4 regions of the Rhodoferax sediminis genome follow, and region 1 is predicted to be linked to each of the others. Evidence: predicted binding sites of a transcription regulator. Region 1 holds the regulator's gene; each other region holds the start of a gene.
What was found. Region 1 encodes sigma-54, which starts transcription at its own class of promoters, with help from an activator protein. Its sites were predicted from a motif close to TGGCANGNAANCTGCTTT; they were not measured.
Positions count from the first base shown of each region.

Region 2: the regulator sigma-54 is predicted to act here: its motif matches at 4,707-4,724, upstream of EUB48_RS13905 (PEP-CTERM sorting domain-containing protein).
Region 3: the regulator sigma-54 is predicted to act here: its motif matches at 2,907-2,924, upstream of nirB (nitrite reductase large subunit NirB).
Region 4: the regulator sigma-54 is predicted to act here: its motif matches at 5,119-5,136, upstream of EUB48_RS13940 (urease subunit gamma).

Region 1 is NZ_CP035503.1:258,798-265,933, forward strand. It holds gene argS (arginine--tRNA ligase) at 1-1,181, shown strand, start outside; gene EUB48_RS01275 (SPOR domain-containing protein) at 1,190-1,843, shown strand; gene EUB48_RS01280 (thiol:disulfide interchange protein DsbA/DsbL) at 1,932-2,582, shown strand; gene lptA (lipopolysaccharide transport periplasmic protein LptA) at 2,692-3,333, shown strand; gene lptB (LPS export ABC transporter ATP-binding protein) at 3,330-4,124, shown strand; gene EUB48_RS01295 (RNA polymerase factor sigma-54) at 4,279-5,871, shown strand; gene EUB48_RS01300 (THUMP domain-containing class I SAM-dependent RNA methyltransferase) at 5,868-7,136, shown strand, end outside.
Region 2 is NZ_CP035503.1:2,881,702-2,888,837, forward strand. It holds gene EUB48_RS13885 (efflux transporter outer membrane subunit) at 1-640, opposite strand, end outside; gene EUB48_RS13890 (MarR family winged helix-turn-helix transcriptional regulator) at 630-1,157, opposite strand; gene EUB48_RS13895 (ABC transporter transmembrane domain-containing protein) at 1,235-3,016, shown strand; gene EUB48_RS13900 (urease accessory protein UreD) at 3,077-3,907, shown strand; gene EUB48_RS13905 (PEP-CTERM sorting domain-containing protein) at 3,948-4,655, opposite strand; gene EUB48_RS13910 (glycosyltransferase family 2 protein) at 5,044-5,841, shown strand; gene urtE (urea ABC transporter ATP-binding subunit UrtE) at 5,911-6,615, opposite strand; gene urtD (urea ABC transporter ATP-binding protein UrtD) at 6,618-7,136, opposite strand, start outside.
Region 3 is NZ_CP035503.1:2,941,256-2,948,391, forward strand. It holds gene tsaD (tRNA (adenosine(37)-N6)-threonylcarbamoyltransferase complex transferase subunit TsaD) at 1-495, opposite strand, end outside; gene EUB48_RS14225 (Dps family protein) at 654-1,199, shown strand; gene EUB48_RS14230 (MFS transporter) at 1,234-2,625, opposite strand; gene nirB (nitrite reductase large subunit NirB) at 2,954-5,386, shown strand; gene nirD (nitrite reductase small subunit NirD) at 5,460-5,846, shown strand; gene EUB48_RS14245 (nitrate reductase) at 5,843-7,136, shown strand, end outside.
Region 4 is NZ_CP035503.1:2,891,527-2,898,662, reverse strand. It holds gene EUB48_RS13980 (hypothetical protein) at 1-261, opposite strand, end outside; gene EUB48_RS13975 (dodecin) at 496-702, shown strand; tRNA gene EUB48_RS13970 (tRNA-Ser) at 725-812, opposite strand; gene ureG (urease accessory protein UreG) at 826-1,482, opposite strand; gene EUB48_RS13960 (urease accessory protein UreF) at 1,479-2,183, opposite strand; partial or broken gene ureE (urease accessory protein UreE) at 2,186-2,692, opposite strand; gene ureC (urease subunit alpha) at 2,692-4,434, opposite strand; gene EUB48_RS13945 (urease subunit beta) at 4,434-4,763, opposite strand; gene EUB48_RS13940 (urease subunit gamma) at 4,776-5,078, opposite strand; gene urtA (urea ABC transporter substrate-binding protein) at 5,342-6,619, shown strand; gene urtB (urea ABC transporter permease subunit UrtB) at 6,658-7,136, shown strand, end outside.

The DNA of each region.
Region 1 (7,136 bases):
CCACGCTGGCGCACAGCGTGCAGCTGCGCGCCCGGGGCTTCAAACCCGGCGATGCCGAATGGCCCAGCGGCGACAACGCCCCCGCCTACAACGGCGACTACATCGCCGACATCGCAGCCGACTTCCTGGCAAAAAAGACAGTCAAGTCCGACGACCGCGCGTACACCGCCTCGGGCGACGTAAACGACCTCGATGCCATCCGCCAGTTCGCCGTGGCCTACCTGCGCCACGAGCAGGACCTGGACCTGCAGGCGTTCGCGGTCCGGTTCGACAACTACTACCTCGAATCGAGCCTGTACACCAGCGGCAAGGTCGCGGCCACGGTGGCAAAGCTGCAGGCGGCCGGCAAGACCTACGAGCAGGATGGCGCGCTGTGGCTCAAGTCCACCGAGTATGGCGACGACAAGGACCGCGTCATGCGCAAGGGTGACGGCAGCTACACCTACTTCGTGCCCGACGTGGCCTACCACATCGCCAAATGGGAGCGCGGCTTTCACAAGGTGGTCAACATCCAGGGCACCGACCACCACGGCACCATTGCGCGCGTGCGCGCCGGGCTGCAGGCGGCGAATGTGGGCATTCCTGCGGGCTACCCCGACTACGTGCTGCACACCATGGTGCGCGTGATGCGCGGCGGCGAGGAAGTCAAGATCAGCAAGCGCGCCGGCAGCTACGTCACGCTGCGCGATCTGATCGAGTGGACCAGCAAGGATGCCGTGCGCTTCTTCCTGCTGAGCCGCAAGCCCGATACCGAATACGTGTTCGACGTCGATCTGGCGGTCACGAAAAACAACGACAACCCGGTGTATTACGTGCAGTACGCGCATGCGCGCATCTGCTCGGTGCTGGCCGCGTGGAAGGACAAGGAAGGCGGCGACGCGGCCCGGCTGGCGAGCGTCGACCTGGCGCCGCTGCAAAGCGCCCCCGCGCTGGCGCTGATGCTGCAGCTGGCCAAATACCCGGAGATGCTGGGCGCGGCCGCGCAGGATTTCGCGCCGCACGACGTCACCTTCTACCTGCGCGATCTGGCCGCCACCTACCACAGCTACTATGATGCCGAACGCATTCTGGTGGACGACGAGGCCGTCAAACTGGCGCGGCTGGCGCTGGTGGCCGCCACCGCGCAGGTATTGCACAATGGCCTGGCAATTCTGGGCGTGTCGGCGCCCGCAAAAATGTGAGCAATTCAATGAAACAGCAATTCGGCGGCACCATCGTCGGCTTTGTCATCGGTGTCGTGGTGGGTCTGGGCGCGGCACTGGCCGTCGCCGTGTACGTCACCAAGGTGCCGATTCCGTTCGTCAACAAGGGCGTGAGCCGTGCCCCGGACCAGGATGCGGCCGAGGCCGTGAAGAACAAGGACTGGGATCCCAACGCGCCGCTGTATGGCAAGAACCCGGTGCGCCCGGCCTCGGCCGCTGCTGGCGGCGCGGTCGACAACACGGGTGCGGGTGCCGGTGCAACGCCCGGTGCGGCGACGGCCCCCCTGCCTCCCGCGGTCGTGGGGGGCAGGACCGCAGCCGTTCAGCCGCCCGTTCCGCCGGCGGTGTCGGGTGATCCGCTGGGGGACCTGGCGAAGGCCCGGTCGAGCAGCAGCGGGGTCGATCCGTTTACCTACTTTGTGCAGGCCGGCGCGTTCCGGACTGCCGAAGATGCCGAGTCGCAGCGCGCCAAGCTGTCGCTGATGGGGGTCGAAGCCAAGGTTTCCGAACGCGAACAGTCCGGACGCACGGTCTGGCGCGTGCGGGTCGGGCCGTTCAACACCAAGGCTGATGCCGACAAGACCAAGGAGCAGCTCGATGGCAGCGGCATGGAAACAGCGCTGGTGCGCGTGCAGCGTTAAATGGCCGGACGCCTTCGCGTGACGTGCCGCATGGGAACTTCAGGCCGGGTCGGCCCTCTGACTCTGATATTGACAGGAGCGTAACTTGATGAAACGTCGTGAATTCTCGCTGGCCGCCGCCTCGGCGCTGGCCGCCTCCACCCTGACTGTGCCGGCCGCCCATGCCCAGGGGAAAAAATTCGTCGCCGGCACGGATTATCTGGTGCTGGACAAGCGCGCCATGGTCGAGACGCCCCCCGGCAAGGTCGAGGTCATCGAATTCTTCTGGTACAGCTGTCCGCACTGCAACGCGTTCGAGCCGGCGCTGGACAATTGGGTCAAGCGCCTGCCCAAGGATGTCAATATGCGCCGCGTGCCGGTGGCGTTCAATGCCAGCTTTGTGCCCGAGCAGCGCCTGTACTACACGCTGGAAGCCATGGGCAAGCTCGACGAGCTGCATGTCAAGGTGTTCTACGCGATTCACGTCGAGCGCCAGCCGCTCGACCGTGACGCCGGCATTACCGCCTGGGTTCAAAAACAGGGCCTGGACACGGCCAAGTTCGCCGAGATCTACAACTCGTTCTCGGTCGCAACCAAGGTGCGCCGTGCGACCCAGCTGCAGGACGCCTACAAGGTGTCGGGCGTGCCCGCGCTCGGCGTGGCGGGGCGCTTTTATACCGATGGCGAGCTCGCACACAGCATGGAGCGCGCCCTGCAGATCACCGACTACCTGATTGGCGAGTCGCGCAAGAGCGCCTGACGCCAGCCCCGGGGCGCCACGAAAAAGCCCGCTTCAGCGGGCTTTTCTGTTATTTTTGGGAGGGCTTTCGTGGTCACGCCCTTACAATGCCAGCAAGATTCATGCCTCTATGAAAAAAACTTTCACCTCGCTTTTGCTGCTCGTCGCCTGTGCACTGCTCCCGCTTGGCGCGCTGGCCGAAAAAGCCGACAGCAACAAGCCGATGAATATCGAGGCGGATGCCCTGCGCTACGACGACCTCAACCAGACCAGCGTGTTCACCGGCCGGGTGGTCGTCACCAAGGGCACCATCATCATTCGCGGCGCCCGGGTCGACGTGCGCCAGGACCCCGAGGGCTATCAATACGCCACCGTCACGGCCGAGCCCGGCAAGCTGGCGTTCTACCGGCAAAAGCGCGAAGGCGTGGACGAGTACATCGAGGGGGAGTCGGAAACCATCGAGTACGACGGCAAGGCGGACGTCGTCAAATTCATCAAGCGGGCCATCCTGCGCCGCTACACCGGCGCCACGCTGAGCGACGAGACCACGGGGGCCTTGATCACCTACAACAACGCAACCGACGTGTTCACCGTGGATGGCACGGTCACGAATCCGACGGGCGGCGTTGCGGGCGGCCCCGCGCGCACGCGCATCCGCGCCATGCTGGCACCCAAGGCCACTGCCTCCGCGCCGGCGGGCACGGCGCCAGCGCCTGCTGTGCCGGCACCCGTACTGCGTCCCAGCAGCACCCTCGGCGGGGATCCAAAGTGACGGGCGACGCAGCGACGCATGCCGTGCGCGACGTGCCGAGCCGGCTCGAAGCGCGCCACCTGCAAAAAACCTATGGCAGCCGCATGGTCGTGAAGGATGTGTCGCTGTCGGTGCAAAAAGGCGAGGTGGTGGGCCTGCTCGGGCCCAACGGTGCAGGCAAGACGACCTCGTTCTACATGATCGTGGGCCTGGTGCGGGCCGACGCCGGCGAGATCACCATCGACGGCGGCCCGGTCGAACACATGCCGATCCACCGCCGTTCGCGCCTGGGCCTGAGCTATCTGCCGCAGGAGGCGTCGATTTTTCGCAAACTCACGGTGGAAGAAAACGTGCGCGCGGTGCTGGAGCTGCAGCGCCATGGCGCCGATGGCGACCAGGCCGGCCGTGCGCTGTCCAAAAGCGAGATCGAGGAGCGTCTCACGACGCTCTTGCAGGACCTGCGGGTGGAGCACCTGCGCGATTCGTCCGCGCTGTCGCTGTCGGGCGGCGAGCGCCGGCGCGTCGAGATTGCGCGCGCGCTGGCGACGCAGCCGCGCTTCATCCTGCTCGACGAGCCATTTGCCGGCATCGACCCGATCGCGGTGATCGAGATCCAGCGCATCATCGTTTTCCTCAAGAGCCGGGGCATCGGCGTGCTCATCACCGACCACAACGTGCGCGAAACCCTGGGCATCTGTGACCATGCCTTCATCATCAATGATGGCCACGTGCTGGCGCAGGGCACCCCTTCGGAGATCGTCGACAACGCCGATGTGCGCCGGGTGTACCTGGGCGAGCATTTCCGCATGTGAATATGGCCCCCACGCTTGTCACTGCGTGTACTGCGCTGCCCCCCGAGGGGGCCGTCGGCCGCCTTGGGGCGGCCCGGCGCCGGCCGGGTGCTCCCCGCGCTTGCCATTGCGTGTACTGCTTCTCCTTGGGGCGGCGCGGCGGTCGCCTGACGCCATGAAGCAGGGCCTGTCACTTCGCATTTCGCAGCATCTGGCGCTGACGCCGCAGCTGCAGCAGTCGATCCGGCTGCTGCAGCTCTCGACGCTGGAGCTGAGCCAGGAAGTGGAGCAGATGCTCGATGACAACCCGTTCCTGGAGGTCGCCGAGCTGGAAGCGCCGCGCGAGGAATTCGGCCTGGCGCAGTCCGACACGCGGGTGCGCGAAGACGACCGTGACACCGATTTTGCTACTAATTCGGTAGCTGGTAGCCAGGACGACATGAGGGCTACAGCTCAAAATGATGCTGAATTTCCGCTGTCGGGCCGCGACGAAGAGCAAAGCTGGGACGGTGACGGCACCAGCGAGGTCCGGCCCGACGACAGCGAATGGGGCGGCGACGCGCCCGCGCGCAGCAACAACCTGGGCGACGCGGATGCAATGGATGCCACCGAGCTGGCGGGCAGTCAGGAATCGCTGCAGTCGCACCTGCACCGCCAGGCGCTCTCACTGCGCCTGTCGCAGGAAGACCGCGCCGCGCTGCACTTCCTGATCGAATCGCTGAATGACGACGGCTACCTGGAAGACACGCTGCAGTCGCTGGCCGAAGGGCTGGCCGGCACCGACGAGGCGCAGGTGGAGGAACTGGTGCAGTGTTTCACGGTGGCGTTGTCGCTCTTGCAGCACCTGGAGCCCACGGGCGTCGGCGCGCGGCATCTGGGCGAATGCCTGGCGCTGCAGCTGCGCGCACTGCAGGACTTTGATCACGGCGACCCGGCGCGCCAGGAGGTCGTCGAGGTGGCGCTGCGCATGTGCGCCCAGCCCATGGACCTGCTGGCGCGGCGCGACGTGCGGCGACTGGTGCAGCTGTGCGGCGCCACTGAAGCGCAGGTCAAGGCCGCCATGGCGCTGATCGGCCGGCTCGAGCCCAAGCCGGGGCGGCGCTTCGTGCAGGTCGAGCGCAATATCGTGGTGCCCGACGTGATCGTGACCAACGTCGGGCGCGGCGGCCAGCCCAAGTTTCGCGTGCAGCTCAATCCCGACGTGATGCCGCGCCTGCGCGTGCACGACATCTATGCCAATGCACTCAAGCAACACAAGAGCGGCGGGCGCGATGCGTCGAACCACGCGGCGCTGCAGCAGCGGCTGCAGGAGGCGCGCTGGTTCATCAAGAACATCCAGCAGCGTTTCGACACCATCCTGCGCGTGGCCAACGCCATCGTGGAGCGGCAAAAGAGCTTCTTTGTGCACGGCGAGCTGGCGATGCGCCCGCTGGTGCTGCGCGAGATTGCCGACGAACTCGGCCTGCACGAGTCCACCATCTCGCGCGTGACCACCGCCAAGTACATGGCCACGCCGTATGGCACCTTCGAGCTCAAATACTTCTTTGGCTCGGGCCTGGGCACCGAAACCGGCGGCAATGCCTCGAGCACAGCAGTGCGCGCACTGATCAAGCAGTTTGTGGCGGCTGAAGATCCCTGCAAGCCGCTCAGCGATAACCAGATTGCCGACATGCTGAAGGAACAGGGCATCGAGTGCGCGCGCCGCACCGTGGCCAAATACCGCGAGGCGCTGCGGATCGCCCCCACCAACCTGAGAAAAACCCTGTGAACCAGCTGCAACTTTTTCTGCCCTGCGCGGCCGGCGTGGAAGCCTTGCTGGGCCTGGAGGCGCAGCGCATCACCGGCGCCGCCGAGCGGGATCTGCAGACGCTGCGCGGCGGCGTGCAGCTTAACGCGTCGTGGCGCGATGCGCTGCTGCTGAACCTGCACAGCCGGCTGGCCCAGCGCGTGCTGGTCGAGCTCTCCAACACCGAGTATCGCAACGAACAGGATCTGTACCACGCCGCCGCCAGCGTGGCCTGGGAGATCTGGTTCACGACCCGGCAGACCTTCAAGGTCGAGGTCACGGCGCAGCACAGCCCGTTGACCAGCCTGAACTTTGCCGCGCTCAGAATCAAGGACGCGATTGCCGACCGCTTCCGCCACAAGAGCGGCGTGCGCCCCGACGTGGACACCCAGTGGCCCGACGCGCGTATCTACCTGCACCTGACGACCGACCGCGCCCTGCTCTACATCGACACCTCGGGTGAGCCGCTGTTCAAGCGCGGCTGGCGCGAGGACAAGGGCGAGGCCCCGCTGAAGGAAACGCTGGCCGCCGCCATGCTGGCCGCCAGCGGCTGGGATGCCGCGACGCCGCTGTACGACCCGTGCTGCGGCAGCGGCACGATCGCGATCGAGGCGGCGCAAATCGCCTGCCGCATCGCGCCGGGGTCGCTGCGCCGCTTCGGCTTCGAGAAGCTGTTGCCGTTCCAGAGTCATGTCTGGTCCGCTATCAAAAACGAAGCGCTGGCGGCACAAACGACACCGGCCGCACCCATATTTGGCAGTGACGTGGCGCACCGGATGGTGGATTTCGCGCAGCGCAACGCGGCGCGCGCCGGCGTCGGCGCCGCGGTGGAATTCCGCGGCGGCGACGCACTGCAGCGGCTGCCGCCGGCGGCCAGCGGCGTGATGCTGGTGAATCCTCCCTATGGCGAGCGCATCGAGGTCGCCGGCGTGGCCGGAGGCGGCGCGCGCGGGCGCGTCTTCACGCAGGACGTGGCGCGCTTCGGCGCGCGTGAGAGCGCCCAGATGGACAGCGAGGAAGGCGGCGAATTCTTCAGCCGTCTCGCCGCCCACTGGAAGAAAAACTACGCCGGCTGGACCGCTTGGGTGCTGACGCCCGACCTGAAACTGCCCAGCCGCATGCGCCTGAAGGAATCGCGCCGCGTGCCGATGTGGAACGGCCCGATCGAATGCCGCCTGTTCCGCTTCGACATGGTCCAGGGCTCTGCGCGCAAAAGCGGGGAAAAAATGGGGTTGGACCGCGAAAAT
Region 2 (7,136 bases), 1.8 Mb from region 1:
GTGTTTCTTCGCGCTGGGCCAGCGTGCGCCGCCCCACGGCCAGTTGGTCATTCAGGCGCGCCAGCTGGAAATAGCTGCGCGTGACCTGGCTGGCCAGCAGCACACGCGCGGCTTGGGCATCGGCCTCGGCCGCCTTGGCCGTGCCGATCGCGGCGTCAAGAGCGGCGCGGTTCTTGCCGAAGAAATCAAGCTCCCAGCTCGCGTTCAGCTGGGCGTCGCCCGAGTTGTAAATCGCGCCGCCCAACGGCGGCGGGTAGATGTAATTGCCACTGAACTTCTGCCGGTTCAGATTCATTGCGCCGCCTACTTGCGGCAGCGTCGCGGCCCGGACCACTCCTGCCATGGCCTGGGCCCGGGCGAGGCGGGCCTGGGCCAGCTTCAGGCTCGGGTTGCTGGCGAGCGCCTGCGCGATCAGCTGGTCGAGCTGCGCATCACCGAATTCCAGCCACCATTGTGCAGACACGGCGGGCGCCGCAGCGCTGCCGGTGCTCAGGCCGAGCGAGGCCGGATCGCGCATGCTTGACTGTGCCGGCGCAACGCCCGACATGTCGGCACAGGCACTCAAGCCCAGCGCCAGCACGAGGACGCCAAGCTTGAGCCGACGCAGAGGTTCCGCCTCACGGGTCTTGTTATTTTTCATTCGATTCTCCAGTTGCGGCGAGAGCCTGGGCGTTGTCCAGGATGCGGCGCAAATAACCCTTGAGGGTCTGCCATTCTTCATACGTGAAACCTGCCAGACAAGCATTCTGGATGCGAGCGAGCACCTCAGGGATCTTCAGCGCAGCGGCGCGGCCCTCGTCAGTCAGTTGCAGTTTGACCACGCGGCGGTCCTGCGACGAGCGCTGGCGGCTGCACAGGCCCTTGGCCTCGACCCGGTCCAGCAGCCGCGTCATGGCGCCGGCGTCCAGTTCGCATTCGCGCGCCAGCCCGGCCGCCGTGTCGGCGTCGCCCACGTACAGCTTCACGAGCGGCACCCACTGCGCATTCGTCAGGCCATTGGGCTCCATCTCACGGTCCACCGCCTGCGTCACGCGGGTCACGGTCTTGCGCATCAGGTGACCGATGCTGTTCTCGGCAAAGTAGTTCTCCGCACGATAGAACTCGGTCACCGGTGCCCCTTTGGCATCGGGCGGTGCGGCCATGTGTTTTTCATCCATGCCCGAAATAATAATTGTCTAAGCAACCATTGTCAAGGCTATTTCTGCAAAGGCAAGTTGTTGGCTACACTGTCGCCATGGCTACCACCACCTCCAACGCCCCCAAGGGCTCGCCCCGTTCACTGTCCGGTCTGCTGCCTTTTTTGCGGCCTTATCGCGGCCGCATCGCTCTGGCACTGATGTTCCTGGTCATGGCCGCCGTGGCCACCCTGCTCTTTCCGCTGGCGCTGCGCAGCCTGATCGACGGCGGCCTGGTGAGCACCGACAAGGGCGCGCAGGTGATGGCCCTGCGCGAGCATTTCTTCGCGCTGTTTGCGGTGGCCGTGGCGCTGGGCCTGTTTTCCGCCGGGCGCTTTTACATGGTGAGCTGGCTCGGCGAGCGCGTCACCGCCGACATTCGCAACGCGGTCTATGCCCACGTGCTGCGCCAGAGCCCCGAGTTCTTCGAGACCACGCAGACCGGCGAAGTGCTCTCGCGCCTGACGGGTGACACGACGCTGGTGCAAACCGTGGTCGGCTCATCGCTGAGCATGGGGCTGCGCAACACGGTGATGGGCGTCGGCGCGCTCGGCATCCTGGTCTGGACCAACCCGTATGTCATGTTCACGGTGTTCGTGATCCTGGTGCTGATCGTGCTGCCCAGCCTGTGGTTTGGCCGGCGCGTGCGCAAGCTCTCGCGCGCCAGCCAGGACCGCATCGCCGATTCCAGCGCCATCGCCGCCGAAGTGCTCAACGCGATCCCCGTGGTGCAAAGCTATACCGCCGAAGCGCGTGAATCGGCGCGCTTCGACACCTCGACCCAGAACGCCTTCGCCACCGCGGTGCATCGCTCCAAGGCACGCGCCGTGCTGGTCGCCTTCATCATCATTGCCACCAGTGCGGCGCTGCTGTGGGGCCTGTACCAGGGCACGCAGGCCGTGATGGCGGGCAGCATGTCGGCCGGGCATCTGGGCCAGACGGTGCTCTACGTCATCATCCTGGCCAGCGCGTTTGCGGTGCTGGGCGAGGTCTACGGCGACTTGCTGCGCGCGGCCGGCGCGACCGAGCGCTTGATGGAACTGCTGGGATCGCGTTCACCCATCGTTTCACCCTTAAAACCCGTTGAAGTCCCCGCCACATCTTCGGGTAGCGCTATCAGTTTCGAAGCAATCACATTCCATTACCCCTCGCGCCCGACGCAGGCCGCGTTGACGGATTTCAGCCTGAGCGTGGCGCCCGGCGAAACGGTGGCGCTGGTCGGCCCCAGCGGCGCGGGCAAGAGCACGGTGTTCCAGCTGCTGCTGCGCTACTACGATCCGCTGGCGGGCACGATCCGGCTCGACGGCGTGGCCACGCGCGACATGGCCCTGCACGACCTGCGCCAGCGCATCGGCATCGTGCCGCAGGACGCGGTGATTTTCTCGACCAGCGCGCTGGAGAACATCCGCTACGGCAAACCTGACGCCAGTGATGACGAGGTCAAAGCCGCCGCGCTGGCCGCCTTCGCGCACGAATTCATCACGGCGCTGCCCGAGGGCTACGACACCTTCCTGGGCGAGCGCGGTGTGCGCCTGTCGGGCGGCCAGCGCCAGCGCATCGCGATTGCGCGCGCCATGCTGAAAAACCCGCCGCTGCTGCTGCTGGACGAGGCCACCAGCGCACTCGACGCCGAGAGCGAGCGCATGGTGCAGGCGGCACTGGAGTCGGCCATGCAGGGCCGCACCACGCTGGTGATTGCGCACCGCCTGGCCACCGTGCAGCAGGCCAGCCGCATCGTGGTGATCGACCATGGCCGCATCGTGGAACAGGGCACGCACGAGACGCTGGTGGCGCTGGGTGGCATCTATGCCAAGCTGGCTGCGCTGCAGTTTGTGAGCTGACAAGCTGCCTCACACATGACGCGTGGCGGGCAGGCCGAAGCGGCCGCTTAAACTACCTTCATGCCCTGGCACGCCCGACTGCAGCTCGACTACCGCCTTGAATCGGGCAGGAGCGTAGCCCGCTTTCAGCACGATGGCCCTCTGCGTATTCTGCAGACCCTGTACCCCGAAGGCGACGCGACTTGCCACAACGTGCTGGTGCATCCGCCCGGCGGCCTGGTCGGCGGCGACACACTGGACATCGGCATCACGGTCGGCGCCGGCGCGCACGGCCTCATCACCACACCCGGGGCCACGCGCTTTTACAAAACCCTGGGCGAGGCGGCCGTGCAGCGCACCCACCTCGCGCTTGAAGCAGGCGCGCGACTGGAGTGGCTGCCACTGGAAACCATTTGCCACGACGGCTGCCTTGCCACCAATCACCTGAGCCTGGCGCTGGCGCCGCAGGCCGAACTGATCGGCTGGGACGTGACCGCGCTCGGACTGCCCCAGGCCGGGCGCCCTTTCGTGCATGGCAGCTTTTGCCAGCACATCGAGCTGGCCGGCGTCTGGCTGGAGCGCGGACGCATCGACGCCACGGACGCGCGGCTGCTGGACAGTCCGCTGGGCCTCGCGGGCCGGCGCTGTATGGCCTCGATCTTTTTCGTGACCGGCAACCCTTTGGCGCGCGCGCGCCGCCAGCAGGCGCTGGACGCCGCGCGCGCCGTGATCGAAGCGCATGAGCTGCAGGGCAGCGCCGGCGCTACCAGCCCCGACGGCCGGGTGGTGGTGGTGCGCGCGCTGGCACCGCTGGTCGAGCCCGCCATGGGGCTGCTGCGCCAGGTCTGGGCCGCATGGCGCGCGCGTTTATGGGCCAAACCGGCCCGGAGCCCGCGCATCTGGTCCACCTAACGCTATCAATCCAATAGCGCGACGCGCGCCCGCCGCGGCGCTACAAGACGGTCTTCCGCTTGCGCGAAGCGAGCATCATGCCAAGCAGGCCGATGCCGAACAATGCCAGGGTGGCTGGCTCCGGAACCGTCGCATTCACGCCATCAAACTGATAGGCGAGCAGCTTGGTCCCATCGGTCACGCCGACACCATACGTCAGACCGAGATCCGGCTCGGCCCCGTCGCCCCACAGATCCACCGTATATCCCCCGGCGACCGTGAACGCCATGCCGAAGACGTCCAGGAAGGTTCCGCTGAAGGGGTAGGCGCAGTCTATCGGCGACCCATCGGGGAAAAGCAGGTTGTTGTAGGTCAGGGCACCACCCGTGTAATCAATGAAGCTGAGGCTGGAAGGAACCAGAGGGTCGAACGTCGGGTCCCTCTCGTTCGCCGGGTTGATCGGCACCAGTCCGGTGATCGCGGCGTTGACGATGCCGTTCGCCGCGTTGGAGAAAGTCCCGCTGACCGCGGTGATCGCGTAAGCTCCGGCGGGATCGGTGCGGCAGGGATTGTTGCCAGCGGTTCCGCAGATCGGATTCGGATCCGCCGGCGCCACATTCGGCGCGACCGTCAGAAAGCCGCTGCCGCTGAACCCACCACCGTCAAATGCAAACGGAATCACGTCGGCACGTGCTTGCGGTCCTGTGAATGCCATTACAGCCATCAGGGCCGCGGCGGCCGGAATTAGTCGCGCCGATTTCATCATCATGTTCATGTCCACCTTTCAGAGTCTGCGAGCCGCTACCGGCTCCGGGCCCGATATGCATAACTCACGCCAAAATGAACGCGACTCAGAAAGCAATTGATTTGTATACATATCTTTCGAATACACGAAGACGCGCGAAGATCGAAATGTAAAAAGTATCGACGCACGGGGCACGCTCCACGGATCAAACTTTGGGTGTCGATGGCACGCCCGGCGGCTGGAGTGCCACGGAAGCTGCTGGTGCGAAGTGCCCGCTTCGCGACAACGTTTCTCCGATCTCGTTACACTTTGTGCCAGACCCGAAGCCTCTGAAGCCGCCGAAGTCTTGCCCGCCTTTCATCCGCGCCACTTCTGCTGGCGAATGGAAGGGTCGGGAGAAGGTCGAGACGCAATGAACAAGCCTGCAATCTCTTTCCTGATGGCCGCCTGCAGGCGACCTCGATTCGCGATGATGGCGCTGGAGTCCCTGAAGCGCCAGACGATGCAGGACTGGGAGTTGGTTGTCTCTCCAGATGACGGCGAGGACTACAGCCCTCTGGTGCATTCGGATTCCCGCGTCAAGGTGGTTCAGTCCGACGCGGTGCAGACCGGCCCGGCCCATGCCCGCAACCGCGCCTTGACGATCGCATCCGGCGCGCTGGTTGCGGTTCTTGATGACGATGACTGTGTGGAGCCCGCCTTCGCGGCCCAGGCCGTCTCGTATTTCAAATCCCACGAAGCCAGTTTCGCCACGGCGCCCACCCAATATTTCCGCAACCACAGCGGTTGCGTCGTGCGCCACATCGGGCAGTTTCCCGCCATGGACATCGACCGGTTCGGCCTCCAGTTCGGAACCATGCACGCCATTGGCCGGCGCGAGACCTACCCGCCGTGGAAGCCCGGGTTTGCCGAAGATGTCATGCACACGTCCAAGTGCATTGATCTGGCGGGCGGAAAGATCGCCGTCCTGCCTGATGCCAGCTACATGCTGAGACTCCACCCCGACAGCATGTGTGCAGTGGCGGACGGCCAGTACATCTCGAAGTGCTACAGGGATCTGGCAGCAAGTCTCCCTTATGAAATGTCCGACGCAGGGGCGATGCAGACCCGCGAGCTGCTGCGCCGGCGTATCAGGATGAATGAAGCGTTCTCTCGCCACGGCGGCGGCTTTGGGTACCATCGATTTGTGAAGGCGCACAGCCAGGTTTGACCCGCCGTTGACTTGCCGGGGGTGATGAGCCGCCCCTGGTCAGCCCGCGCGGCGCGGCATCGCCGGCGCTCAGATGGCCACCAGGCGCCGCACGCCATCAGCTTCCATATCCCTGCCCCGCCCGCGCGCAACGAACTCACCGCGCTCCATGACCAGGTAGTCGTCGGCCAGGTCCTGCGCGAAGTCGTAGTACTGCTCTACCAGCAGGATGGCCACCTTTTCCCCGTTCAGGCCACGGTCGGCCAGGCCGCGGATCACACGGGCGATGTCCTTGATGATGCTGGGCTGGATGCCTTCGGTGGGCTCATCCAGGATCAGCAGCTTCGGCTTGGCTGCCAGCGCGCGTGCGATCGCCAGCTGCTGCTGCTGCCCGCCCGAGAGATCGCCACCGCGCCGGCCCAGCATCTGTTTGAGCACGGGGAACAGTTCGTAGAGCTCGGCAGGGATCGGGGTGCTGGCGCTCTTGTACGCCAGCCCCATGCGCAGGTTGTCCTGCACCGTGAGCCGCGCGAAGATTTCGCGCCCCTGCGGCACGAAGCCGATGCCGGCGCGCGCGCGCTCGCAGGGCGCGGCATGGTGGATCGCCTTGCCGTCGAATTCGATGCTGCCAGTCTTGATCGGAACCAGCCCCATCAGACTCTTGAGCAGCGTGGTCTTGCCCACGCCGTTGCGACCCAGCAGCACGGTGACCTGGCCCAGGTGGACCTGCAGGCTTACGTCGCGCAGGATGTGCGAGCCGCCGTAGTACTGGTTGATGTTCTTGACGTTCAACATATTCAACGCCCCAAATAAACTTCGATGACGCGCTCATCCGCCTGCACCTGATCCAGCGTGCCCTGCGCCAGCACCGATCCATCGCACAGCACGGTCACGATTTCGGAGATGGATTTGATGAAGCTCATGTCATGCTCCACCACCATCAGCGAGTGCTTGCCTTTGAGCGAGAGGAACAGCTCGGCCGTGCGCACGGTCTCCTCGTCGGTCATGCCGGCCACGGGCTCGTCGAGCAGCAACAGCCTGGGGGCCTGCATCAGCAGCATGCCGATCTCCAGCCACTGCTTCTGGCCGTGGCTCAAATTGCCCGCCCTGCGCGCCACGCTGTCGGCCAGGTGAATGGTGCGCAGCACCTCGGCGAGCCGGTCGCTTTGCGCCGAGTCGAGCTTGAAGAACATGGATGACGCCACGTCCTTGCCCGTCTTGAGCGCCAGCTCCAGGTTTTCAAGCACGGTCAACTGCTCGAACACGGTGGGCTTCTGGAACTTGCGGCCGATGCCGAGCTGGGCAATCTCGGCCTC
Region 3 (7,136 bases), 1.7 Mb from region 1:
CGACTCGCCCAGGAGCTCATAGTGCCCGACGCCATCGACCCGCATCAGCTGCGTATGGCCGCCCGACACCAGCAGCGCCACGAACGGAAACTGCGGCGGATCAAGACTCAGGAACGGCGACAGCAAATGCCCCTCCAGGTGATGCACGCCCAGCACCGGTTTGCCGAGCGCCGCGCCGAGCGCGCAGGCCACGCCCGCACCGACCAGCAGCGCGCCGGCCAGCCCGGGACCGCGCGTGTAGGCCACCACATCGACCTCCGTGAGCGCGCGGCCGGCTTCACCCAGCACTTTTTGCGTGAGCGGCAGCACGCGGCGGATATGGTCGCGGCTCGCGAGCTCTGGCACCACGCCGCCGTAGGCCTGGTGCATCTCGATCTGGCTGTGCAGCGCATGCGCGCACAACACGGGCACGCCTGGGCCGCGCGTCTCGACCAGGGCCACGCCGGTCTCGTCGCACGAGGATTCGATACCCAGCACCAACAGATTTTCGGTCATGGCACCGAGTTTAGGGGCAAGCGCCCTGCCCACCGGGTGTGCACTGGGTTTCTGCGCGAGCGCAATCCCTGCGACACTGCACAGCGACACAAAATGGGAGTATGTTGATGCTCCGCGCCACAGGTTGGCGCGGCTCATTGACTGAAAAGGAAATCTCCATGAAGAAAAATTCAGCAAGCAAGACCGAGGCCCTCAAGACCCGGCAGAAGGCGCCGCTGGCCACGCCCAGCGACCTCAGGGCCGCCGCGACCCGGGACATCACCGGCGCCATGAATGCCATCCTCGCGGACGTGTACGCGATCTACCTCAAGACCAAGAATTTCCACTGGCACATGAGCGGGCCGCACTTCCGCGACTACCACCTGCTGCTGGACGAACAGGGTGACCAGCTTTTCGCCATGACCGACCCGATCGCCGAGCGCGTGCGCAAGGTGGGTGGCACCACGCTGCGCTCCATCGGCCACATCGCGCGCACCCAGCGCGTGCTGGACAACGATGCCGACTACGTCGAGCCGCAGGACATGCTGGCCGAGCTGCGCGAGGACAACAAGACGCTGGCCGCGAGCCTGCGCGAGGCCCATGGCGTGTGCGAGGAGCACAGCGACATCGCCACCGCCAGCCTGATCGAAGTCTGGATCGACGAGACCGAGCGACGCACCTGGTTCCTGTTCGAAGCCAGCCGCCAGGGCTCCGGCCCGGCTTGAGCTAGCGCCACCACGCTCTACGCGGTTGCCGGATTTACTTTATTGCGGTCGCCATCCCCATGGCGGGCGGCCGCGCACCCTGTGCATGCTCGGGCATCGCCCAGGCGAGCCACTTCTGGCGCAGGGCGGCGACCAGCACGAAGGCGAGCGCCGCGATGGCGCCGAAGGTGACAAACCCCATCTGGTAGCTGCCGGTGCTCTGCTTGGCGATGCCCATCACGACGGGCAGGTAAAAGCCCCCGATGCCACCGGCCGCGCCAATGATCCCCGTCATCACGCCCGTCTTGCCCTGCCAGCGGTGCGGCACCAGCTGGAAGGTCGCGCCGTTGCCCAGCCCGAAGCAGGTGTACAGACCGAGCAGCAGCACCACGCCGCCGGCCAGCGGGGGCATGGTGGCCGCGAAGGTGAAGTCGAGCACCGAGATGCCCGCCAGCAGGAAGAGCAACGCCCGCACGCCCGTCACCCGGTCGGCGATCAGGCCGCCGAAGGGGCGCAGAACAGCGCCGGTGAAGGCCATCAGCGCCATCAGCAGGCCCGCATTGATCTTGGACATTTGATACAGGCTGGTGAGCAGCAGCGAGACGTAGGACGACATGCCGACAAAGCCGCCGAAGGTGATGCTGTAGACCAGCATGATCACCCAGGTGTCGCGCTCGGCCAGCACGGCGCGGTAACGTTGGGGCAGTACCGCGACGGCCATGAGGGCGCCAAAGAAAGGCAGCAACAACAGCCCGGCCTCGCCGCCACCGAGAGCCCCCGCATGCACCAGCAGGACCATGCCGATCAGCCCGAACAGGGTTAGCGCAAAGGCGCCAAACGCCGGCAGGGGGCTGCCGGTCTTGGGGCTGCGGTCCTTCGCCCAGAAGAAAATCGCGACTGAAGTCAACGCCAGCAAGGGCAAGGCTGCAGCCGTCGCCTTTTGCCACCCGAACGCACCGGCCAGCGTCGGGAACATGAAGCCGTCGAGTACGGCGCCGATGTTGCCCGCGGCCGCGAGCCCCAGCACCAGGCCCTGCACCCGGGGCGGGTAGTTGCTGCCGGCCATCGGCAATGCAACGGCGAAGCTGGCGCCGCCCATGCCCAGAAACACCCCGAGGACCAGCAGCGTCAGGTACGAGGGTGCGCCCGGCGTCAAGAGCAGGACAAAGGCTGGGATGGCGGACAGCAGAACGCCCATCTGCGCGATTTTTCGGCCATCCACCGACTGAAACAGGTTCCCCAAAGTAACCCGGAGAATCGCGGCCGCGAGCACGGGCACCGCCACCAGAAAACCCTGCTCCGCCGGAGACATCGCGATGTCCCGGCTGATGAAGGGCGCCAGGGGGCCCAGCATGACCCAGACCGTGAACCCCGAGTCGAAATAGAGAAAGCAGGCCAGCAACGCCCGCCAGTCGCCGCTCTTGAGTGAAGCAATGACATTCTTCATGGATAGTCCTCTGCGAATAAAAAACTGCGCATCACGAGTGCCGCTTCTGAACGCCCCGTCCCAGGCGCAGCATCACATCGAGATCGAATGCTTGAACGAGGTGTGAGCAAGATGTGCGCCAGCGCCTTCGAGATCGCCCGAAGCCGCTCATAGGGCAAGCCGATGCCGCGTTGCAAGCGCATGCACCACGGGCAGGCACGTTTTCGATCCAGATTGGTGCAATGCAACAAACAGGAGCGCAGTCAGCGTGGCGGGCCCGCACCCGCCATAGCGCAGCGAACTGGCATGGGACTTGCGGATGTAGCCCAACTCGTTACGGAGACACAGTATGAAAAAGTCCAGGCTGGTGATGGTGGGCAACGGCATGGCCGGGATTCGCACCATCGAGGAATTGCTCAAGATCGCACCCGAGCTCTACGACATCACGGTGTTCGGGGCCGAGCCGCACCCCAACTACAACCGCATCCTGCTGTCGCCGGTGCTCGCGGGCGAGCAGACGCTCGACGAGATCGTGCTCAACGCCTGGGACTGGTACCGGGACAACCACATCACGCTGCACGCCGGCAAAAAGGTCGTGGAGGTGGACCGCGTGCACCGCATCGTGCGCGCCCAGGACGGCACCGAGGAGCCGTACGACCGCCTGCTGATGTGCACCGGCTCGAATCCGTTCATCCTGCCGGTGCCGGGCAAGGAACTGGAAGGCGTGATCGCCTACCGCGACATCGCCGACACCAACGCGATGATCGAGGCCTCGCAGAAATACAGGCGCGCCGTCGTCATCGGCGGCGGCCTGCTGGGACTGGAAGCGGCCAACGGCCTGATGCTGCGCGGCATGGACGTGACCGTGGTGCATGTGATGCCCTGGCTGATGGAGCGCCAGCTCGACGATGTGGCGGGCAAGCTGCTGCAAAAATCGCTGGAAGACCGTGGGCTCAAGTTCATGATCGGCGCGCAGACCGAAGCGCTGATTCCCGACCGGGATGGAAGGGTCATGGCGATCCGGTTCAAGAATGGCACCGAGCTGCCGACCGACCTCGTGGTCATGGCGGTCGGTATCAGACCGAACACCGAGCTGGCCGAAGCCATGCGCCTGCACTGCAATCGCGGCATCGTGGTCAATGACACGCTACAGACCGTGACCGACGCGCGCATTTACGCCGTGGGCGAATGTGCGGCGCACCGCGGCATCGCCTACGGCCTGGTGGCGCCGCTGTTCGAGCAGGCCAAGGTGGCGGCGAATCACCTTGCGCAGTTCGGCATCGGCCGCTACACCGGCTCGCTGACCTCGACCAAGCTCAAGGTCACGGGCATCGACCTGTTCTCGGCTGGCGAATTCATGGGCGGCGAAGGGACCGAAGAGCTGGTGATGAGCGACCCGTTCGGCGGGGTCTACAAGAAGCTGGTGATCAAGGACGACAGGCTGGTTGGCGCCTGCCTGTACGGCGACACGGTGGACGGCAGCTGGTACTTCAAGCTCTTGCGCGACGGCCGCAGCGTGCACGACATCCGCGACAAGCTGATGTTCGGCGAATCCAACATCGGCGACAGCGGCCACGAGGGCCACAGCAAGGCCGCAGGCATGCCGGACGACGCCGAGGTCTGCGGCTGCAACGGCGTCACCAAGGGCACCATCTGCAAGGCGATCAAGGACAAGGGCCTGTTCACGCTCGATGAAGTGCGCCGGCACACCAAGGCCAGCGCGAGCTGCGGCTCGTGCACCGGGCTGGTCGAGCAGCTATTGATGGCCACGGCCGGCGGCGACTACTCGGCCCTGCCTGCGAAAAAAGCCCTGTGCGGCTGCACCGAGCACAGCCACCAGGAGGTGCGCGAGGCCATCAAGGCGCACAAGCTGCTGGCCATTGCCGACGTGTTCCACTTCATGGAGTGGCGCACGCCGAATGGCTGCTCAATGTGCCGCCCGGCCGTCAACTACTACCTGCTCTCGACCTGGCCCAAGCAGGCCAGGGACGACCCGCAAAGCCGCTACATCAACGAGCGCAGCCACGCCAACATCCAGAAGGACGGCACCTACAGCGTGATTCCGCGCATGTGGGGCGGCGAGACCACGGCCAGCGAGCTGCGCCGCATCGCCGACGCGGTGGACAAATACAAGATCCCGACCGTCAAGGTCACGGGCGGCCAGCGCATCGACCTGCTGGGGGTGAAGAAGGAAGACCTGCAAAACGTCTGGAAGGACATCGGCATGCCTTCCGGCCACGCCTACGCCAAGGCGCTGCGCACGGTCAAGACCTGCGTCGGGTCGGAGTGGTGCCGCTTCGGCACGCAGGACAGCACGCAGATGGGCAAGGACCTGGAGCGCGCGCTGTGGCGCATGTACGCGCCGCACAAGGTCAAGCTGGCGGTGAGCGGCTGCCCGCGCAACTGCGCCGAGTCGGGCATCAAGGACGTGGGCGTGATCGGCGTCGATTCGGGCTGGGAAATCCACGTGGGCGGCAACGGCGGCATCAAGACCGAGGTGGCGCAATTCCTCGTGAAGGTGAAGACGTCGGGGGAGGTACTGGAGTATGCCGGCGGCTTCCTGCAGCTGTACCGTGAGGAAGGCTGGTACCTGGAGCGCACCGTGCACTACATCCAGCGCGTCGGCCTCGACTACGTGAAGAAGCGGATCCTGGACGACGCCGAGGGCCGCAAGGCGCTGTGGGAGCGCCTGCAGTTCAGCGTGGATGGCGAGCCCGATCCGTGGTTCGAGACGGACAAGGCGGGCGTGGACACGCGGCAGTTCGAGCCGCTCACGGCCTGACCACCCTATATTGAATGAAAACCGCTGCCAGCCCTTGTCCACAGGGCGCAATCAGCTACAAAAGGGATAGCACATGAACGACTGGAAAGCCATTTGCCGCGTTGAAGACATCCCCGTGCTAGGCGCACGCCGGGTGGCGCGCCCCAAGGGCGTGGCCGTCGCCGTGTTCCGCAACGACCAGGACCAGGTGTTCGCGCTGCTCGACCGCTGCCCGCACCGGGGCGGCCCGCTCTCGCAGGGCATCGTGTTCGGCACCAGCGTGGCCTGCCCGCTGCACAACCGGGTGATCGGGCTGGACGACGGCTGCGCCAAGGCGCCCGACGAGGGCTGCACGCCGCGCTTTGCCGTCAAGGTTGAGGCCGGCACCGTGTATCTGGATGCCGGTGAACTCGCCAGCCACGCCACCGACCTGCCCCAACCCGTTGCCGGACCGGCTTTGAAGGCAGCCGCCACCGCATGACGCATGAAACGCGTTCGACCTGCCCTTACTGCGGTGTAGGGTGCGGCGTGATCATCGAGTCGCAGGGCGATCAGGTCACCGGCGTGCGCGGCGACCCCGGGCATCCGGCCAACTTCGGCCGGCTGTGCAGCAAGGGCGCCACGCTGCACCTGACGGCCAGCGCGGCCGTGACCCGGCAGACCCGGCTGATGCAGCCAATGCAGCGCCTGCGCCGGCACGAGGCGCCCGTGCCCCTGGCGTGGGACGCCGCCCTTGGCCTGGCCAGCCAGACCTTCGCGCGCATCACCCGCGAGCACGGGCCCGATGCCGTGGGCTTTTACCTCTCGGGCCAGTTGCTGACCGAGGACTACTACGTCTTCAACAAGCTGTCCAAGGGCCTGATCGGCACCAACAACGTGGACACCAACTCGCGCCTGTGCATGAGCAGCGCGGTGGCGGGCTACAAGCAGACGCTCGGGATGGACGCACCGCCCGCCTGCTACGACGACGTGAGCCACGCGCAGCGCCTTTTCATTGTCGGCAGCAACACGGCCTGGGCGCACCCGGTCCTGTTTCGCCGCATCGAGGACGCGAAGGCCGCCAACCCGGCCTTGAAAATCATCGTGGTCGACCCGCGCCGCACCGACACCGCGGCGATCGCCGACCTGTATTTGCCGATCCAGCCCGGCACCGACGTCATGCTGTTCAACGGCATGCTGCACATCATGCTGTGGGAAGGCTGGATCGATGCCGCCTGGATTGCGGCCCACACCAGCGGCTTCGATGCGCTCAAGGCCACGCTGCGCGACTGCACGCCGGCCCTCGTGGCGCAGGTCTGCGGCATCACCAAAGAAGACCTGTATGTCGCGGCGCAGCTGTTCGCCGGCGCTTCGGCGGGCGATGCGGGGCGTCGCGCACCCACGCTCAGCCTGTACTGCCAGGGCCTGAACCAGTCGAGCAGCGGCACCGCCAAGAACGCGGCGCTGATCAATTTGCACCTGGCCACCGGCCAGATCGGGCGACCCGGTGCCGGCCCGTTCTCGCTGACCGGCCAGCCCAATGCCATGGGCGGGCGCGAGGTCGGCGGCATGGCCAACCTGCTGTCGGCGCACCGCGACCTGGCGAATCCGCAGCACCGCGCCGAAGTGGCCGCGCTGTGGGGCGTGCCCTCGGTGCCCGACCAGCCCGGCAAGACGGCGGTCGAGATGTTCCAGGCGGCGGCCGACGGCGAAATCCGCGCGCTGTGGATTGCCTGCACCAACCCGGCCCAGTCCATGCCCGACCAGGCATTGGTGCGCCGAGCACTGGAAC
Region 4 (7,136 bases), 1.8 Mb from region 1:
AACGACTGCATCGGGGCCGCGTTTGCCCGGATCGGCCTGAACGGGCTCGAAAACCTGCTGCCCGGATGAGACGTAGGGCATCAGCGAGTCGGCGATTTGCTGTTGCAGCCGGGCGATTCGCTGCGTGTACATCGTTGCCAGCGCGGCATGATGTTCCGCGGCGGCCTCATGCTCGATGCGCGCGAGATTGGCTTCTTCCAGGTATTCCTGGGCCTTGCGGATGTGAGCCTCAGGGCGTGTGTGGAAAAGATCGAGTCGCATATCAACCTCCTGTGGCAAAGAGCCGACTGAATGTACTGACCGAAACCAGACCCATTGAAGCAGAAATAACATTTTGTGCAAGCCCGTGAGCACTGGAGGGTGTTGCCCGGCGCCGACACCTGTTGGTGCGGCGGGGAGCGCCCATTGACACACTCCGGCGTTAGGGAACAACATGACCAGTTGCTTGCAAAACGCAAGCTTTCGATGTCTGGCCTTCACCCTATGGGAAACATCATGTCCGCACACACCTACAAGATCCTCGAACTGGTCGGCTCCTCCACCGAGGGGACCGATCACGCGATACGCGATGCGATCGCCAAGGCCGCGCTGACGGTCAAGAACATGGATTGGTATGAAGTGACCGAGTCGCGAGGGCATATCGCGAACGGGAAGGTTTCGCACTACCAGGTCACGATCAAGGTGGGCTTTCGGCTGGAGTAGCGCCGCGTGAATGCCTGGTAACTGGCGGAAGAGGTGAGATTCGAACTCACGGACGGTTTCCCGTCGCCGGTTTTCAAGACCGGTGCAATCGACCACTCTGCCACTCTTCCCAAGCCGGCCATTTTACCCGGCGTGGAGCATGCCTTTGGTTTCGATGAACGAGATCACTTCATTCAAGCCGCTGCGGGTCTTCAGGTTGGTCATCACAAAGGGCTTGAGCCCACTGGCCGTGGTGCGCATGCGCCGGGTGTCGGCTTCCATGATGCCGAGGTCCGCGCCCACATAGGGCGCCAGGTCGGTCTTGTTGATCACGAACAGATCGCTCTTGGTGATGCCGGGGCCGCCCTTGCGCGGGATTTTTTCGCCGCCGGCCACGTCGATCACATAAATCGTCAGGTCGCTCAACTCGGGGCTGAAGGTGGCGGCCAGATTGTCGCCGCCGCTTTCCACGAACACGATGTCGGCATCGGGGAAATCGATCAGCATGTGGTCGATCGCCGCGAGGTTGATGGAGGCATCTTCGCGGATGGCGGTGTGTGGACAGCCGCCGGTTTCGACACCCATGATGCGCTCGGCCGGCAGCGCACCGCTCACCGTCAGCAGGCGCTGATCTTCCTTGGTGTAGATGTCGTTGGTGATGACGACCAGGTCGTAGCGGTCGCGCATGGCCTTGCACAGCATCTCCAGCAGCGTCGTCTTGCCGGAGCCGACCGGCCCGCCAATGCCTACGCGCAGCGGCGGCAGCGTCTTGGTGCGATGGGGAATGCTATGCAGACTCATGATCGAAACAACCTCGAATATTGGGTTTCGTGCTGGCTGGAGAGGATCGCCAGCATCGGGGCGAAGGCCTGGCGTTCGCTGTCCATCAGCCCCATGGCGTGATCCACGGCGGACGGGATTTCATCGGCCAGCCGGGCCAGTATGCGCTGCCCCGCATTCTGGCCGAGTGGCACAGACTTGACGGCGGCCTGCACCATATTTTCGGCCCAGCCAAACGCGAACGCGAGCAGGCAGTCGCGAACGCTGGCCTGTGTGGCCGAGGCCGCCAATGCGAATATGACCGGGTAGGTCGGCGGCATTTGCGCGCAGGCTTCGAACTGGGGCTGGCTTGCCGTGGCCTGGTTGCGCAGCCACAGCAACAGTGACTGGCCCATTTGCCCGGTCTGCAGGCGCAGTTCGCTGCTCTCCCGGGTTTGCAGCACCCAGGCGGTGAGTTCACCCAGATGCTCCAGATCGCCGCGCCGCCAGGCTGCAATCGCCTTGGCCACAACGGCCAAATCGCCGCGTGCCAGTGTCAAGTGAAGTTGATCCACCAGCCAGTTGGATGCTATCGTTTCGGTAGTTATTCCCGCCCTGTCCACGCCGGCTTCCAGCCCTTCGGAGTATGAAAACCCGCCGACCGGCAACGCCGGGGAGGCGAGCCAGATCAACTGCAGCAGGCTCGGTGCTGGCAGGCGCTCGGTATCTTTGGGTGCACGCATCAGTGGCTGTGGTGTTCGTGGCCGTGATCGTGCCCGTGCGCATGGTCGTGCGCGCCGGCGGCGTAGGCGCCGCCCTCGGGCTCAAACGCTTCATGCGCCGGGTTCACAACCAGATGCATGGAACGCAGCAGATCGGCCAGCACGTGATCGGGCTCGATTTTGAGGTGATCGGGTTGAAGCTCGATCGGCACATGGCGGTTGCCCAGGTGATAGGCCGCGCGCGTGAGGTCGAACGCGGTCCCGTGCTCCGCACACTGGGTGATGCGCAGCACGGCCTGCGGGGCGGCAATCATGCGGATCAACGAGCCATCCTGGGCCACCAGCACGTCGCCGCCACGCACCACCGTGCCACGCGGCAGGAAGACGCCCAACGCGCGGCCGAGCGAGTCGGTTGCATAGAAACGGCTTTTCTGGCGCACATCCCAGTCGAGCTCGACGGTGGCCGCGCGCTTGACCAGGGCGCCGGCCAGGCCGGCCCCCTTGGCGATGAGTCTGGATACCTGTAGCATCAAAACAGAAAGTAGCGTTGTGTCATGGGCAGGCTGGCGGCAGGCTCGCACGTGAGCAAGCGGCCGTCGGCGCGCACTTCGTAAGTCTGCGCGTCCACCTCCATCCGGGGAGCGTAGTCGTTGTGGATCATGTGACGCTTGCCGAGGCCGCGAATGCCCCGCACGGCACTCAGGGGTTTGGCCAGCCCGAAACGCTCCTTGATGCCGGCCCGCAAACCGGCCTGCGACACAAAGGTGAGCGAGGATTTGGCCAGCGCGCCGCCAAAGGCGCCGAACATCGGGCGGTAGTGCACGGGCTGCGGCGTCGGAATGGAGCCGTTGGGGTCGCCCATGGCCGCCATGGCGATGAAGCCGCCCTTGAGGATCAGGGCGGGCTTGACGCCAAAAAACGCCGGCGACCAGAGTACCAGGTCGGCCCATTTGCCGACCTCAATCGAGCCCACCTCGTGCGCAACGCCGTGCGCGATCGCCGGATTGATGGTGAACTTGGCGGCATAGCGCTTGACCCGGAAGTTGTCGTTGCGCTGCTGGACCTGGACAGGCTCCGCCTGGCCGGGAGGAGCCAGCCAGCCGCGCTGCTGCTTCATCTTGTGCGCGGTTTGCCAGCAGCGGATGATGACCTCGCCGACCCGTCCCATGGCCTGCGAATCGCTGGAGAACATGCTGATGGCACCGAGGTCGTGCAGCACGTCTTCGGCCGCGATCGTTTCCTTGCGGATGCGGCTCTCGGCAAACGCCAGATCCTCGGCAATGGCCGGATTCAGGTGGTGGCACACCATCAGCATGTCCACATGCTCGTCCAGCGTGTTGACCGTGTAGGGGCGCGTCGGATTGGTGGAGGAGGGCAGCACATTGGCCTCGCCCACGACCTTGAGAATGTCCGGTGCATGGCCGCCGCCCGCGCCCTCGGTGTGGAAGGTGTGGATGGTGCGGCCCTTGAAGGCGGCGATGGTGTCTTCCACAAAGCCGGACTCGTTCAGGGTATCGGTGTGGATGGCGACCTGGATGTCGGTGGCTTCGGCTACGCAGAGGCAGTTGTCGATGGCGGCCGGCGTGCTGCCCCAGTCCTCATGCAGCTTCAATCCCATGACCCCGGCGTTGACCTGCTCGTGCAGGGCGCCCGGCAGGCTGGTGTTGCCCTTGCCCAGGAAACCCAGGTTCATCGGAAAGGCATCGGCCGCCTGCAGCATGCGCTCGATGTTCCACGGGCCCGGCGTGCACGTGGTGGCCAGGGTGCCGGTGGCCGGGCCGGTGCCGCCACCGATCATGGTGGTCACGCCCGAGCTCAGCGCCTCCTCGATCTGCTGCGGCGAAATGAAATGAATATGGGTATCGACGCCGCCGGCAGTGACGATGCGGCCCTCGCAACTGATGATCTCGGTACCGGGGCCGATGACCATGTCCACACCGGGCTGGGTGTCCGGATTGCCCGCGTTGCCGATGGCGGCAATGCGTCCACCTTGAAGGCCGATGTCGGCCTTGACGATGCCCCAGTGATCGATGATCAGCGCGTTCGTCAGGACCGTGTCCATCGCGCCTTCGGCGCGCGTGCGCTGGCTCTGCGCCATACCGTCGCGGATGGTCTTGCCGCCGCCGAACTTCACTTCCTCGCCGTAGCCGCCGCCGCGCAGGGTGAGGTCCTGCTCCACTTCAACGATCAGGTCCGTGTCCGCGAGCCGGATCCGGTCGCCCACTGTGGGGCCGAAGATTTCGGCATAGGCGCGCCGCCCGATGCTGGCCATCACGCGGCTCCTGGGGACGGCGCATCGAGCGCCCCCATGACGTCGCCGTGAAAGCCGAACACGCGGCGCTCCCCGGCGTAGTCCACCAGCTCCACCGTGCGCTGCTGGCCCGGCTCGAAACGCACGGCGGTGCCGGACGTGATGTTCAGGCGCATGCCGCGCGCCGCGGCACGATCGAAGCGCAGCGCGGCGTTGGTTTCCGCGAAGTGGTAGTGCGAGCCGACCTGAATGGGCCGGTCGCCCGTGTTTTGCACCGCCATGGGGAGCGTGCGGCGCCCCGCGTTCAGCAGGTGCTCGCCATCGTCGGTGAAGAGTTCTCCGGGGATCATGAAGTCATCCTTTCAGATGATGGGCTGGTGCACCGTGACCAGTTTGGTGCCGTCGGGAAAGGTGGCTTCCACCTGGATGTCGGCGATCATCTCGGCGATGCCGTCCATCACGTCGGCACGGGTCAGGATGGTGCGGCCTTCGCTCATGAGCTGTGCCACCGTCCTGCCGTCGCGCGCGCCCTCCATGACCGCGGCGGAGATCAGTGCCACGGCTTCGGGGTAGTTGAGCTTGAGCCCGCGCGCACGCCGGCGCTCGGCCAGCAGGGCGGCCGTGAAGATCAGGAGCTTGTCTTTTTCGCGCGGCGTCAGTTCCATGGGGTGCAGATCAGGTCAGGCGGAATGGGCGATTCATTGTGCAGCAACTTGCGTTCCAGGCACACCCCCGGCGCATTTTTCAGGTGCGGCCCCGCCGTCTGGCATCCAACGCACCTTGCAGGTGCCGCGCGATGCCCGAAACGGTGCGTTCGTGAGCGATTTCGATGGCTGTGCGCTCGCGAGCGGGACGCACGGGCCTGGCATGGAGCTTGCTGATACCGGCTCGATCTGATTGTGGATCGCAACTTTCTTGGAGAAGAGAAATGAACCGACGAGGGAATCTCAAGGCGGTCGCCGTGGCGGCTGCCGTTGCCAGCGGCGCGTTTGCCTTTGCGCCTCAGGCGTTCGCGCAGGACACCATCAAGGTTGGCATCCTGCATTCGCTGTCGGGCACGATGGCGATTTCAGAGACGGCGCTGAAAGACATGGCGTTGATGACCATCGAGGACATCAACAAGCACGGCGGTGTCATGGGCAAACAGCTCGAACCCGTGGTCGTCGACCCGGCGTCCAACTGGCCGCTGTTCGCCGAGAAGACCAAGCAGTTGCTGGGGCAGGACAAGGTGGCCGTGATCTTCGGCTGCTGGACCTCGGTATCGCGCAAGTCGGTGCTGCCGGTGGTCGAAGAAATGAACGGCCTGCTGTTCTATCCGGTGCAATACGAAGGCGAGGAGCTGTCGAAGAACGTGTTCTACACCGGTGCCGCGCCCAACCAGCAGGCCATTCCCGCCGTGGATTACCTCATGAGCAGGGAAGGCGGGGGCGCCCGCCGCTTCGTGCTGCTGGGCACCGACTACGTGTACCCGCGCACCACGAACAAGATCCTGCGCGCCTTTTTGCATAGCAAGGGTGTGAAGGACTCGGACATTGATGAAAAATACACCCCATTCGGTCACAGCGATTACCAGACCATCGTGGCCGACATCAAGAAGTTCTCGCAGGGCGGCAAGACGGCCGTGATCTCCACCATCAACGGCGACTCCAATGTGCCGTTCTACAAGGAACTCGGCAACGCTGGCCTGAAAGCCAAGGACGTGCCGGTGGTGGCTTTCTCGGTGGGCGAGGAAGAGCTGCGCGGCGTCGATGCGAAGCCGCTGGTGGGGCACCTGGCTGCGTGGAATTACTTCATGTCGCTCAAAAATCCGACCAACGCCGCCTTTATCCAGCAGTGGAGCGAGTACGCCAAAGCCAAGAAGCTGCCGGGTCAGGCGGACAAGCCGCTGACCAATGACCCGATGGAAGCGACATGGATCGGCATCCACATGTGGAAGCAGGCGGTGGAGAAGGCGAAATCCACCGGCACCGACAAGGTGATCGCGGCGATGGCCGGTCAGACCTTCAAGGCGCCGGACGGATTCACCGTCGAGATGGACCCGAAGAACCACCATCTGCACAAGCCGGTGTTCATCGGCGAGATTCGTGGCGACGGCCAGTTCAGCGTGGTGTGGAGGACGCCGGCACCGATCAAGGCCCAGCCCTGGAGTCCCTTCATCGAAGGCGACGACAAGAAGCCCGACTATCCGGCCGGCAAGTCGTCCTGAGCAAGTGGGCACCGGCCCATTCCCTGGCGAGATTCTTCATGCTTCGGCGATCGATCCAGGCGGTGTTGGCGGCACTGCTGATGGCAGGTGCCGCTCACGCGCTGACACCGGATGAGGCCGTGGTCATGGCGACGGGCGACGCCAGCGACCGCGTGGCTGCCATCAACAAGGCGGTCTTGAGCGCCGATGCGAAAACAGCCGACTTTCTCCAGGCCCTGGCCGATGACGCGGTCAAGACCACGCCCGCCCATGTCTATGTCATGAGGAACGGGAAGGGCTACGATCCCGTCACTGGCAGCCCGCTGAAGGTGCCTGACGATGCCGAGGATGTGGTCAACAGCAACCTGCTGCGCGGCACGCTCGACTCCGCGATGGCAGCGCTCAAGCTGTCCAGCCCTGATGAGAAGGTGCGTGCGGACGCGGTGCAGACGCTGCTGAACGAGCCCGACGAATCGCACCTGCCGCTGGTGGAGAAGGCGCTGGCGGCCGAAAGCAATCCGCAGATCAAGGCCAGGCT